Regions from separate parts of the Pseudoalteromonas sp. C8 genome, predicted to be linked through region 2. Evidence: predicted binding sites of a transcription regulator. Region 2 holds the regulator's gene; each other region holds the start of a gene.
The links. The regulator ArgR, encoded in region 2, controls arginine synthesis, uptake and breakdown. The targets are predictions, from matches to a motif close to ANTGAATANNTATTCANT.
Positions count from the first base shown of each region.

Region 1: gltB (glutamate synthase large subunit) is a predicted target of ArgR. The motif match lies at 2,218-2,235, and genes of this name have one in related genera.
Region 3: GQR39_RS12385 (aspartate aminotransferase family protein) is a predicted target of ArgR. The motif match lies at 2,060-2,077, and genes of this name have one in related genera.

Region 1 is NZ_WTKT01000003.1:281,340-285,753, reverse strand. It holds gene GQR39_RS04910 (Fe-Mn family superoxide dismutase) at 127-708, opposite strand; gene GQR39_RS04905 (Grx4 family monothiol glutaredoxin) at 975-1,313, shown strand; partial or broken gene GQR39_RS04900 (ATP-binding protein) at 1,403-1,681, opposite strand; gene gltB (glutamate synthase large subunit) at 2,337-4,414, shown strand, end outside.
Region 2 is NZ_WTKT01000008.1:70,557-74,970, forward strand. It holds gene GQR39_RS09545 (iron ABC transporter permease) at 1-122, shown strand, start outside; gene GQR39_RS09550 (ABC transporter ATP-binding protein) at 123-1,172, shown strand; gene GQR39_RS09555 (Dyp-type peroxidase) at 1,221-2,120, shown strand; gene argR (transcriptional regulator ArgR) at 2,128-2,595, opposite strand; gene mdh (malate dehydrogenase) at 2,821-3,753, shown strand; gene ispB (octaprenyl diphosphate synthase) at 3,840-4,414, opposite strand, start outside.
Region 3 is NZ_WTKT01000011.1:114,791-119,204, reverse strand. It holds gene astA (arginine N-succinyltransferase) at 1-533, opposite strand, end outside; gene GQR39_RS12385 (aspartate aminotransferase family protein) at 619-1,824, opposite strand; gene GQR39_RS12380 (HDOD domain-containing protein) at 2,204-3,364, opposite strand; gene GQR39_RS12375 (aminodeoxychorismate/anthranilate synthase component II) at 3,408-3,989, opposite strand.

The DNA of each region.
Region 1 (4,414 bases), on a different contig from region 2:
AATTTAAGTGAAAAAAGATCATGTTACTAAAAGTGTTTTATTAAATAGTAAGGCGCTTGGGTGTGATAAATAAGAAACAAAAAAAGACGCCTAAGCGTCTTTTTTACATTAGCGTTTAAAGGCTAATTAAGCGAAGTTAGCGTTCGCGAATTCCCAGTTAACAAGCGACCAAAAACCTTTAAGGTAATCTGGACGAACGTTACGGTAATCAATGTAGTAAGCGTGTTCCCATAAATCCACTGTAAGGATTGGAGTAACGCCATCATCAGTTAATGGTGTAGCAGCGTTAGATGTATTAACGATGTCTAGTGAACCATCAGCAAGCTTAACTAACCACGTCCAGCTTGAACCAAAGTTATTTACTGCTTTGTCATTTAATGCATCTTTAAACGCATCAAAAGAACCCCATTTGGCGTTGATTGCATCAGCAACTGCGCCAGTAGGCTCGCCGCCGCCGTTTGGAGATAAGCTGTTCCAGTAAAAAGTATGGTTCCAGATTTGTGCTGCGTTGTTAAATACGCCGCCTTCTGATGAACATACGATCTCTTCTAGAGATTTGTTTTCAAACTCAGTACCAGGGATTAAACCATTAAGCTTAACCACGTAAGTGTTGTGGTGTTTGCCATGGTGAAACTCTAGTGTTTCTTTTGAAATATGTGGCTCAAGTGCGTCGATTGCATATGGTAGTGACGGTAGTTCAAATGCCATTTTTTTATCTCCATCTTCTTTGGTTGATAGTCCATTTGGTAATACGTAATGTCTGTTGAAACAGAGCAGTTACCTATACCAAGCGGTAATATAGTGTTACTATAATTGTTGAGTATTTTACTCAAGTTTAAGCAAACAGCAATGCTATTGCGAAAGACTATTTCAATTGCGGCTTTATTTGCCCATATTAAGTTATATATTTGTGGTCACGATGAGTTATTTTCAAGACCTAAATATATTTAGCTATCGTTACTTTGAGGTTGTAGATGGAAACCATTGATAAAATTAAACAGCAAATTTCAGAAAACCCAATAATCCTTTTCATGAAAGGGTCACCAAAATTACCTAATTGTGGTTTTTCTTCACAAGCATCGCAAGCGTTAATGTCATGTGGTGAACCATTTGCATACGTTGATATTTTACTTAATCCAGACATTCGTGCTGAGCTTCCAGCATACGCAAATTGGCCAACATTCCCGCAATTATGGGTAGATGGCGAATTAGTTGGTGGTTGTGACATTATTATCGAAATGTTTCAACGCGGTGAATTACAGCCGTTAATTACAGAAACTGCTGCTAAATATAAAGTAGCTGACGCAGAGTAATTTATTACTCAACCTGCTATCAGGTTATTAAGCTCTTTAAACACAAAGCCACTTTTTAAGTGGCTTTGTTGTTTTTAATTTTTGTGAATTTACGAATAAGGAAGGCTCACTTGTACGTTTAAGCCGCCCTCTATTTTGTTATGTAAACTTATATGCCCCTGGTGCGCTTCTGCTATTTCTCTGCATAAGGCTAGCCCTAAACCACTCCCCGTACTTTTTGTAGAATAAAAGGGCACTAAAGCATTTGCCATTACTTGCTCGCTCATTCCTTTGCCGCAGTCGCTCACATTTATAACACAAGCTTGGGGTACAAATTCGACCTGAATATGTATTTCATTGGCGTTGGAGCCTGACTCGTGTGAATTTTTATTTCGTAGCTGATAATTCGTATTACTTTTTTCTATATAAGCAGAGACTCCTGTTGCTTTAATTCATTTATCAACTCAGAACTTTATAATAGGGCAAGCGTATTGCCAGACTTTACGTTTAAATTTGTAACTCCCTTCTGGGCTATATATTTTAGGCGTTTTGCTTTCTAGACTTTAAAGTTTATGCCTACATCGGACATAGTTTTAAATAAAAATTCACTATTAACTTACAAAAAATGACAGGAACTTTCATAACTATACTAATGAGCAGCAATAATCGGGGATGTTAAGCCATTAAAGTAATGAAATAGCATAAAACTATCTAAATGTTAACTGAATAGCCCCTCTAGCGCTGAATACTTATTCACTTTCGGTTGTCTTTACGTTTACGTAAGCTGGCATGCTGGAGGCTCGTGTTTTTTACAATATGTTAAACTTGACACCAGTGTCATGAAAAAATAGTGGTTAAAATAACGCTAAATGTTAAAAATAATGATAAAAAGAAATCTTGCTATGAAGTGAGAAATATTCAAGAATGTGAATATGTATTCAAAGTGCTATTGACTCTATTTAAGATAGAGGCTAGTTTTGTCCGTCTGTTAGCAAATCGTCGAGCAGTTCATCCACGCTAACAGTGCAGCAAGGGGAGGGGTCTATGTTATACGACTCAAAGTTAGAAAAAGAAAATTGTGGCTTTGGCTTAATAGCCCAAGTTAATGGTCAAGCTAGTCATAGGCTTATTCGTACTGCTATTACGGGGCTTGATCGCATGCAGCACCGTGGTGGTATATCTGCCGATGGCAAAACAGGTGATGGCTGTGGTTTATTATTACAAAAACCAGATAGCTTTTTCCGTGCTATTGCTAGTGAACATAACTGGCACTTAGGCAAAAACTACGCAGTGGGTATGATATTTTTAAATTCAGACCCTGTTTTAGCGCAAGCTGCAAAACAAATACTTAGCGAAGAATTAGAAAAAGAAACGTTAAATATTTTAGGTTGGCGCGTTGTGCCAACTGACCCATCTATGTTGGGTCCTATTGCTGTACAGCAATTACCAGGTTTTGAACAAATTTTTGTTAGCGCGCCAGAAGGTTGGCGTTCTAAAGACTTAGAGCGTCGCTTATATGTAGCACGCCGCCGCGCTGAAAAGCGCATTGTTGATGACGAAGCTTTCTATATCGCAAGTTTATCTGGTTTGGTAACTATCTATAAAGGCTTAATGATGCCTGCAGATTTACCAAATTTTTACCTGGATTTAGCTGATATTCGTATGACGAGTGCGATTTGTGTTTTCCATCAGCGCTTTTCTACTAATACTCAGCCGCGTTGGCCTTTAGCTCAACCTTTCCGCTATTTAGCACACAATGGTGAAATTAATACTATTGAAGGTAACCGCCAGTGGGCACGCGCACGTTCATACAAGTTTGCGTCACCGCTTATTCCTGATTTACAAAGCGCAGCGCCGTTTGTAAACGAAACCGGTTCTGATTCATCAAGCCTAGATAATATGCTTGAGCTATTTTTAGCTGGTGGCATGGATTTATTCCGCGCTATGCGTATGCTCGTGCCACCTGCATGGCAGAAAAACCGTGCAATGGACGACGATTTACGTGCATTTTACGACTTTAACTCTATGCATATGGAACCATGGGATGGCCCGGCAGGTATTGTAATGTCGGATGGTCGTTTTGCGGCTTGTAACCTTGACCGTAATGGACTTCGCCCAGCGCGTTATGTAATTACACAAGATGGCTTTATTACGCTTGCATCAGAAGTGGGTATTTGGGATTACACTGCCGATGAAGTAGTTGAAAAAGGCCGTGTTGGTCCAGGTGAATTATTAGTTATTGATACTAAGCTTGGCAAAATTTGGCACTCAGATGAAATCGATCAAGATTTAAAATCTCGCCATCCTTACAAGTCATGGCTTGAAGAAAACGTTAAGCGTTTAGTTCCATTTGAAGAACTTACTGAGCAAGACGCCGGTAATCGCTCATTTGATGACGAAACGCTAGCTAAATATCAAAAAATGTTTGGTTATACCAACGAAGAGCTTGATAGCGTTATTCGTGTAATGGGTGAAAACGGCCAAGAAGCAACCGGCTCAATGGGTGATGACACGCCATTTGCTGTGCTTAGTGAAGGGCATCGTTCGCTGTATGATTACTTCCGCCAAAAATTTGCGCAAGTAACAAACCCACCTATCGATCCACTGCGTGAAAATCATGTAATGTCGCTTGCGACATGTATTGGTAGTGAGCAAAACGTATTTAACGAAACAACAGGCCATGCTAAGCGCCTACAGTTTGATACGCCAATTTTAATGTATGCAGACATGCAGCAGCTATTAAATGCTGATGAAGCGCATTACAGCTACTGTAAAATTGATATTACCTACACAGTTGAAGAAGGTTTAGAAAATGCGGTAACGCGTATTTGTGACCAAGCACAAGAAAAAGCAGCCGCTGGTTGTATCATGCTTATTTTAACTGACCGTAACTTTGATGAAGCAAATTTGCCGATTCCAGCAGCTATGGCTGTAGGTGCGGTACAAAAACGATTAGTTGATAACAATCTTCGCTGTGAATCAAACATTATCATTGAAACCGGTAGCGTGCGTGATGCGCATCAGTTTGCTGTGTTATTAGGCTTTGGTGCTACGGCAATTTATCCATACCTTGCGTATGAATCGTTAGTTGCAATGAGCGACAGCAAAATTATTAATAAGTC
Region 2 (4,414 bases):
ATGTATTTCAGTATGTGAGTGACGAGCAGTTAGAACTTGCTTCAATATCGGCATTATTTATTGTTATTGTTGGGTTTATTCCTTTGTATTTTATTAATCGTTCTATGGAGCAGCGTAGTTAAATGAGTAGTTTAATTTTACAAGGCGTGAGCTATCACTATAACGGCACAAAGGTTATTCACGATTTAGATTTAACGGTGGGTAAAGATGAAATTGTTTGCCTACTCGGAGCGAGTGGCTGCGGCAAAACGACCACGTTAAAAGCGATTGCAGGTTTAATTGAAGCCAAGCAAGGGTCTATTTTTATAGACGGTAAATTAGTGAGTGATGAGCAATCGTTTGTCTCGCCTGAGCACCGTAACATCGGCATGATGTTTCAAGACTATGCGTTGTTTCCGCATTTAACGGTAGCAAATAATATCGCATTTGGGCTTAGTAAAATGAGTAAAGCTCAAAAGCAGCAACGCGTAGATGAAATGCTTAAGCTGGTACATTTAATTGGCTGTGCCGACAGGTTCCCGCATCAGTTATCGGGTGGTCAACAACAACGCGTAGCTATTGCTCGTGCATTAGCTTATAAGCCTAGTTTATTGCTACTTGATGAGCCCTTTTCAAATATTGATACGCAAGTACGCTTTGAATTAATCGCCGATATACGTCGAATTATTAAGGCAACCCAAGTATCTGCTGTGTTTGTTACACATTCAAAAGAAGAGGCGTTTGCGTTTTCAGATACACTTGCCATTATGCATCGCGGTAAAATTGAGCAACAAGGCACGCCCGAGCAGCTTTTTGCAGATCCATGTTCAAAGGAGGTTGCAGAGTTTCTGGGTCAAGGCATATACTTGAGCGCAGAAGTATTAACAGCAACTGAATACAAAACACCATTTGGTTTAGTCGAATCTTATGTTGAGAGTAAGCATGACGTAAGCGTAGGGCTTATATATGTGCGCCCTCATCAAATAGAATTAGTGGCAGATAACCAAAGTGACAAACTCAGCAAGCGAGCTACAATCATAAGTCGTCGCTTTATTGGTTCGGCGTATGTTTATTCACTTGTTATTGATAAACAAGAAATTGAAGTTGCTGCACAATATGGCCAGTCATTTGAAAATAATGAACAGGTTATAATAAAAATAAAACCTCACACGGTGAATTTTTTCGAATCGTAATTAATTTGTTATTCGCTGTGTTTTTATCTGTAAAACTAAGGAATAACAATGGCGCAAGCGCAATCAGGGATTTGTGCTGAAGCAAACTTACACGGTTTGCACTTATTTTTTAATGTGTTTGATGGTCAAGATGAATCACTTCGCGCAAAGTTAAAACAAGTAAGCGCTATTGAAGAAGAATTTAGCGATCAATTTTCAGAATCAATGCTCTCTTGCATGGTTGCTATTGGTGCGCAATATTGGCCGCATATCCTCCCTGAATACATCCCAAGCGAATTACAGAGCTTTCCTAATATAAACCATAGCGATCATCAAATGAGCGTACAACCGTGCGATTTATTTGTGCAAATTCGCTCTGACCGTGAAGACGTTAACCATTTATTTGCGCTGCAAATTTTAAAACTATTTGCCCCCGATGTTGAGCTGGTGGAGCAAATTCGTAATTTTCGCTTTTTAGATGGTCGTGATTTTAATGGTTTTATTTATGGTGGCGACACCGCACATGGAAGAAAAAAGCGCGCTACGGCTTTAATTAGTAGCCCTGGCAATTTTGAAGATCAGGGGAGTTATATTCATGTACAGCGCTATAAGCATGACTTAACTATGTGGCAGCACTTATCATTGAGCGAGCAAGAACAAATAATGGGACGTACGCGCCTTGATAACACGCTAATTACCCCTGCGATCGAAACCAGCCATGCTTCGCGAAGTGAGCTAAAAGACGAAGACGGACAACCGCTATTATTAAATCAGAGCATGCCTTATGGCGATGTGTATGAGCAGGGAATGTTATCAATTACATGCGCTTGTACGGGCACCGCATTTGAAAAAGTACTGAATAGTCGTTTAGGGGAAGGGGATTGTTACGACCACTGGCTTGATTTTACTCAAGCCGATATGGGTTCTGCTTTCTTTGCGCCTTCAGTCGGGTTTTTAAAACAAATTTAGTTTGCTATTAAACCGTATCAAATAAAATGCGAACACGTTCAAGTGTTACATCTATTTCAGATATTTTAGCAGGAGCGATAAAAATAGTATCGTCGCCTGCAATTGTTCCTAGTACGCCATCTGCTTTACCTAATGAATCTAATAAACGAGCAATAAGCTGAGCGGCGCCTGGACTGGTACGAATAATGATCATCATTTCGTTGTGCATAATGTCGATTACTAATTGGCGTAATGGGCTTTTAGCCGTAGGTACACCCATTTCAGCAGGTAAGCAGTAAACCATTTCTTGTTTGGCGTTACGTGTGCGTACAGCACCAAATTTACTTAACATGCGCGATACTTTACTTTGGCTTATATTGTCAAAGCCTTGATCTTTTAATGCATCAACTATTTCGCCTTGAGAGCCAAAATTTTCTTCTTTTAATAGTGATTTAAATGCTTTTACCAGTGCTTCTTGTTTATCTTGTGGTTGCATAGTCTTTATTCGTTTTTGTTATTTATGCCGCAAATTCTACACAAAAATGAATAATTATGCAGCAGTTGTTTAGTTAACTTGCCAGTTTGATGCGTTAAATCACAAAAGTTTACGACTATGGTCGAAAATATACTTGAAATAGACAGGATAAATTTGTTTTTAGTCGCTAATTTCATTATCTTAAGAGCCACAAATGTTTCCTACCTCAAATTACGGAGAATTCCAATGAAAGTTGCTGTATTAGGTGCTGCAGGCGGTATCGGCCAAGCGTTGTCTTTATTATTAAAAACAGGCTTACCAGCTGGCTCTGAATTATCACTTTATGATGTTGCACCAGTAGTACCAGGTGTTGCGGTTGACCTTTCTCACATCCCAACAGATGTTAAAGTAGCAGGCTTTGGCGCAGACGAATTAAACAAAGCGCTTGAAGGCTCTGACATCGTTCTTATCCCAGCGGGTATGCCACGTAAACCAGGTATGGATCGTGCTGATTTATTTAATGTAAATGCTGGTATCATCAAAACTTTAGCAGAAGGCATTGTTGCTAGCTGTCCTAAAGCGTTAGTAGGTATTATTACTAATCCAGTAAATGGCACAGTTCCAATCGTTGCTGAAGTATTCAAAAAAGCAGGTACTTACGACGCTAAACGCGTATTCGGTATTACTACGCTTGACGTTATTCGTTCAGAAGCATTTGTTGCTGAACTTAAAGGCGTAGACGTAGCAACTGTGAAAGTACCAGTAATTGGTGGTCACTCAGGCACAACTATTCTTCCTCTACTTTCTCAAGTTGAAGGTGTTTCTTTCACTGATGAAGAAGTTGCTGCACTTACTCCACGTATCCAAAATGCGGGTACTGAAGTTGTAAATGCTAAAGCAGGCGGTGGTTCAGCTACGCTATCTATGGGTGCTGCTGCAGCTCGTTTTTGTATGTCTTTAGTTAAAGGCCTACAGGGTGAAGAAGTTGTAGATTACGCTTACGTTGCTGTTGAAAATGGCGATGCAGAGTACTTTGCACATCCAGTACGTTTAGGTAAAAACGGCGTAGAAGAAATTCTTTCTTACGGCGAACTAAGCGCATTTGAAACAAAAGCAAAAAATGACATGCTTGAAACACTGAAAAAAGACATCAAAGAAGGTGTTGATTTCATGGCGTAATAGCCAAAGTAGAATAACAAAAAAGCCTGCATTTGCAGGCTTTTTTATTGCTCAGAATTAATTTCACACTGTGTAACTAGTTAAAACTAGTGGTCGCGGTCAACCGCAATACGAGCAAGGCTTATGAGTGCTTGCTTATAGTCAGACTCAGCTAAAAAGTCTAAACACGCAATAGCTTTGTCAGCTTCAAGCTCTGCTTTTTGCATTGTAAATTCAAGCGCATTAGTTTGCTTTAGTGCCGATAGAATGTCTTCTAAATGCTCCATACCATTACTGTGCTCTATCGCATCACGAATAAGCTGCGTTTGCTGCTCGCTACCATGTTGCATAGCATAAATAAGTGGAAGCGTTGGTTTGCCTTCAGCTAAATCATCACCAATGTTTTTACCCAACTGCTCAGCATCTGCATTGTAATCGAGTACATCATCTACTAGCTGAAACGCAGTACCTAAATGCATACCATATAGGTTTAGTGCATCGAGAGTAGTCTGGTCTTGCTCAGTAATAATGGCAGCAAGGCCTGTCGCTGCTTCAAACAACTTAGCTGTTTTAGAGTAAATAACCTGCATATAACTGGCTTCGGTCGTATCTGGGTCGTTGCAGTTCATTAACTGCAATACTTCACCTTCAGCAATAATGTTTGTTGCATCGGCAAGTACTT
Region 3 (4,414 bases), on a different contig from region 2:
TGCCAAAAAGGGCTACTGCCGTTTTCGTCAGACACACCGCGCATTTCTGCTATTACTGTTTGTGCAAAACGCTCTTGATGCTGCTTTATAAACATAAAGCGCGCTTTGGAAAGTAGTTTACCGTTACAATTTTTACGATAACCATCTTTTAAAAACAATGTGCAAAGCTCTGTAGCACCTGTGTAGTCGTTACATAGCGTTAGAATATCAACCGCTTTGTATACGTCTAATGTGCGCGAAGAGTGAATCACTTTACTTAAGTGATAATGATAAAATGCATCATCAAGCCCTACCGCCGCTTCAATTGCAGACGTTCCTACAACGTCACCGGTTTCGCTATCTTCAAGAACAAACAGGTAGCCTTCGTCACCAGGTTGTGACGTTTGTTTAGCAAAAGAGCTTACTGAATGGTCGATCTTTTTTTGCAATAGTTCTTCGTTTAATGGCAAAGACGTAAAACCATGCCCTGATTCGTGGGCAATTTTCAGTAATGCTGAATAATCATTTTGCTGGATTGGGCGAAGGATCATCATGAGTCCGCTTGCTCCCTTATAAATAACGGTAAATAGGAATTGCAGGGCAAGCAGTGCTTGCCCTTAATTGGTTGGCTTAAGTCGCTTATGCGTTTACTACGCTTGCTACTGCTTTTTCAAAGCGTGCCATACCTTCGCGAATGTCCGCTTCAGGAATTACTAAAGATGGAGTGAAACGTATTACGTCTGCACCAGCAACTAATGACATAAGGCCTTGCTCAGTACCCGCCACTAAAAACTCTTTTGCACGACCTTTATATTGCTCGTTCACTACTGCACCAATTAATAAACCTTGGCCACGGATTTCGCTAAATACGTTGTATTTTTCGTTAACCGCAGTCAGTAGTTCATTAAATAATGCTGCTTTAGCTTTTACGCCAGCAAGTACTTCTGGGGTATTTACTGTATCAAATGCAGCTTCTGCAACAGCACACGCAAGCGGGTTGCCGCCATAAGTAGAACCATGAGTACCTACTTTAAGATGCTGTGCAATTTCAGTTGTTGTGATCATAGCGCCAATAGGGAAACCGCCGCCAAGTGCTTTAGCTGAAGTTAAAATATCAGGTACTATGTTTAAGCCTTGGTATGCGTATAAATCGCCAGTACGGCCAACACCTGTTTGAACTTCATCAAAAATAAGCAGTGCGTTATGTTTAGTACATAAATCGCGAACGCCTTGAGCAAACTCGTCAGTCGGCGAAACAATACCGCCTTCACCTTGTAGAGGTTCCATCATTACGGCACATGTTTTGTCGCTAATAAGCGCTTCAAAAGCAGCTAGGTCGTTGTAATCACAATGTACAATGTCGCCAGGCTTAGGACCAAAACCATCTGAATAGGCAGCTTGGCCGCCAACAGTTACGGTAAAGAATGTACGACCGTGGAAACCTTTGTTGAACGCGATAATTTGTGATTTTTCTGCGCCAAACTTATCAAGTGCAAAACGACGCGCTAATTTAAGCGCTGCTTCGTTTGCTTCTGCGCCAGAGTTGGCAAAGTAAACTTTTTCAGCAAATGTCGCATCAACCATTTTTTTAGCTAGGCGAAGTGCCGGCTCATTGGTCATTACATTTGATAGATGCCAGATTTTTTCGCCTTGCTCTTTTAATGCGCCTACTAATGCAGGGTGGCAATGGCCAAGACAGTTAACTGCAATACCACCAGCAAAGTCGATAAACTCTCGACCTTCTTGATCCCATACGCGAGAACCTTCGCCTCGAACAGGAATTACGCTTGAAGGTGCGTAGTTAGGAACCATTACGTGATCAAATAATTCGCGATTGACTGTCATTTTATTTCCTCTTAATTGTGAGCAACACAAAACATCAAAATAGGTGTTTGGTTAATATTTGTAACCAACTTTATAGGCAAGATCAGTAACCTGATAATTGCGCAAAATTGCTTTGTGGTTCAATTTTCAGACGCACATTATTTCAGAATTACTTATATCTGTCTCGTTAAAAACTTTCATGTATCCCTTGAAAATAAAGGGCTAAAGATATTATTTCATAGATAGTGAATAACTATTTGCATAACTATTTATGCTTATTTTTAGGCAACTAACCGCATGAGCACCGAGGCGCGGACGCTTTAATCGGCAAATATGCAATATAACAATAGAGTGAGAATGAATGGTTAGTCGCAAAAAAATTAACAAAAAATTCAGATTTTTAGTCAATTTGAATAGCTAAATTGGTAAAATTACTCGATTGGAGGGTTTTTAGTTCCGTTTTAGTGAACTTAAAGTACGAAAACCAGCTTAGAGTTTCATCAGGCTCAATAAGTTGATGCTCTTTTAAATTAAGATATTGAGAGTAGCAACGTGCCTTTAGCATTACTTCTGTTAATGGCAGTAATGTATCGCCTTTATCTACCCCATTTACTAGCTGCTGCATGACACCTTTAAACGGTAAATATTTAAAAGCCATTTTGTCTATTACTTTGGCGCTTACTTCTATCGACTTATTGCTAAGTAGAGTGGTTAAAAATAGCGGGTCGGGCTGTAGCTCTAATAATGCGGTGTGTAAATCTTTTTGGTTTTCATTTCGGGCTAACTGCACTTTGCGTTGCCATACTTTCTCAAACGTTTTTAAGTACAAGCGCACTAATGCAATTCGCCCTACATCTAAAAGCATTCCAAGGGTAAATGCATGGACGTCATTCACATTATTAATTTGTGCAATTTTTTGCGCAGCAATCGCGTTTGCCATCGCGCTGTCGCGTAGCCGGCGTTTTAATAATGAAAATGGTTCGGTGCTATGTGGCATCCAATGACGCGCTGCAAATGTAGGAATAACTAGCTGTAAGTTATCAAGGCCAATATAACGAAGGGCAAGCGATGGTTTATCTACTTTTACAGACGTGTTTTTACTACGCTGATTACGATAGTAAGGTAAATTAACAAGCGTTACTAACTCTCTACCCAACCAGCTTATATCATTAACTAGTGGCTCTAAACGCCCTACCGATGCCGACTTTACAGCTAATATATCGAGTATATTGGCAATGCCATCTTCAATACCTATGGTGCTATGAATTACGCCATCTATATCTTCAAGCTGCTTATATATAGCTGTTTCAATTGTTTTGTGCAGTTGCTCACTCGCTTGAGCGCGGTACTTATGATGTGCAGTACTGCTTTGCTGGCGCTTATTCTGTGCGGCCACTTCAACCTGAAGCAAGGTACGTTGCTTCATGGGTTCGCCGTAATCTATATCTAATGTATGGATGAAACCAATTTGCTGATGCGCAAAGCTGTGCCCAAGCAATAAGTCATGAGCCCGTTGGCTTAGTATTTTGGCAGTACGCTGTTGCGCTACAAGTTCAGTCATGACATCCATTAATAAAGTATTAAATGCTCTGTGTATTATAACATTAGAAGCGAGTTAAAAAGTTATCAAGCAGTTCTAAGCCTTGATCAGTTAGAATAGCTTCGGGGTGAAACTGCACACCTTCGATTGCTAGTTCTTTATGAAGTAACCCCATAATTTCGTCAAACTCGCCTTGCTCAGTCTGAGTCCATGCGGTTACTTCAAGTTCTTTAGGTAGAGTTTGCTCTTTAACCACTAAAGAATGATAGCGACATACTGTTAACGGGTTAGCTAAGCCTTTAAACACCCCTTTATTAGTATGAACTATGGGTGATGTTTTACCGTGCATTACTTTTTTAGCACGAACTACATCTCCTCCTAAAGCTTGCGCGATAGTTTGATGCCCCAAGCAAATCCCTAAAATAGGATATTGCCCTTTTAGTTGCTCAACAACATTTAGTGAAATACCCGCTTCGTTAGGGGTGCATGGCCCTGGCGATAACACGATGTGCTGCGGGTTTAACTGTTTTATTTGTGCAATGCTTAGCTCGTCATTACGTTTCACTAAAACGTCTTGATCTAAACGCTGAAAATATTGCACTAAGTTGTAAGTAAACGAATCGTAGTTATCGATCATTAACAGCATTACACAACAAACCTTATAAATTATTGACCACTTACTTCACACAAGTGGTACTAAGCGCTGCATTCTACCACTATTAATTAGTCAACATAAATTAGCAAAAAGCGTTAAAAATTAACTCTTTTTGCTAAAAGCTCTTTAAAGTCTCTAGTGGGTACTGGTTTACTTAACCCGAACTCTGCTTAAGAGATTTATTAACGTATTAAATCATGATGATATTTAAATTTATTTTCTCTAGCCAGAGATACCTTGCAGCTTGAGCAATAATATCGAGCTATAAGCTTTTCGCGAGTAGTTAACACTCCTATTTAGGCTGTATACCCCAACAATAAATTATTGACCCTAAAGTACGTGCGTTTATTGATCGCTCTATTAAATACTTTGGTGAAATGCCTTACTGAGCAAAATAAACAGATTGTTTGCTCTAC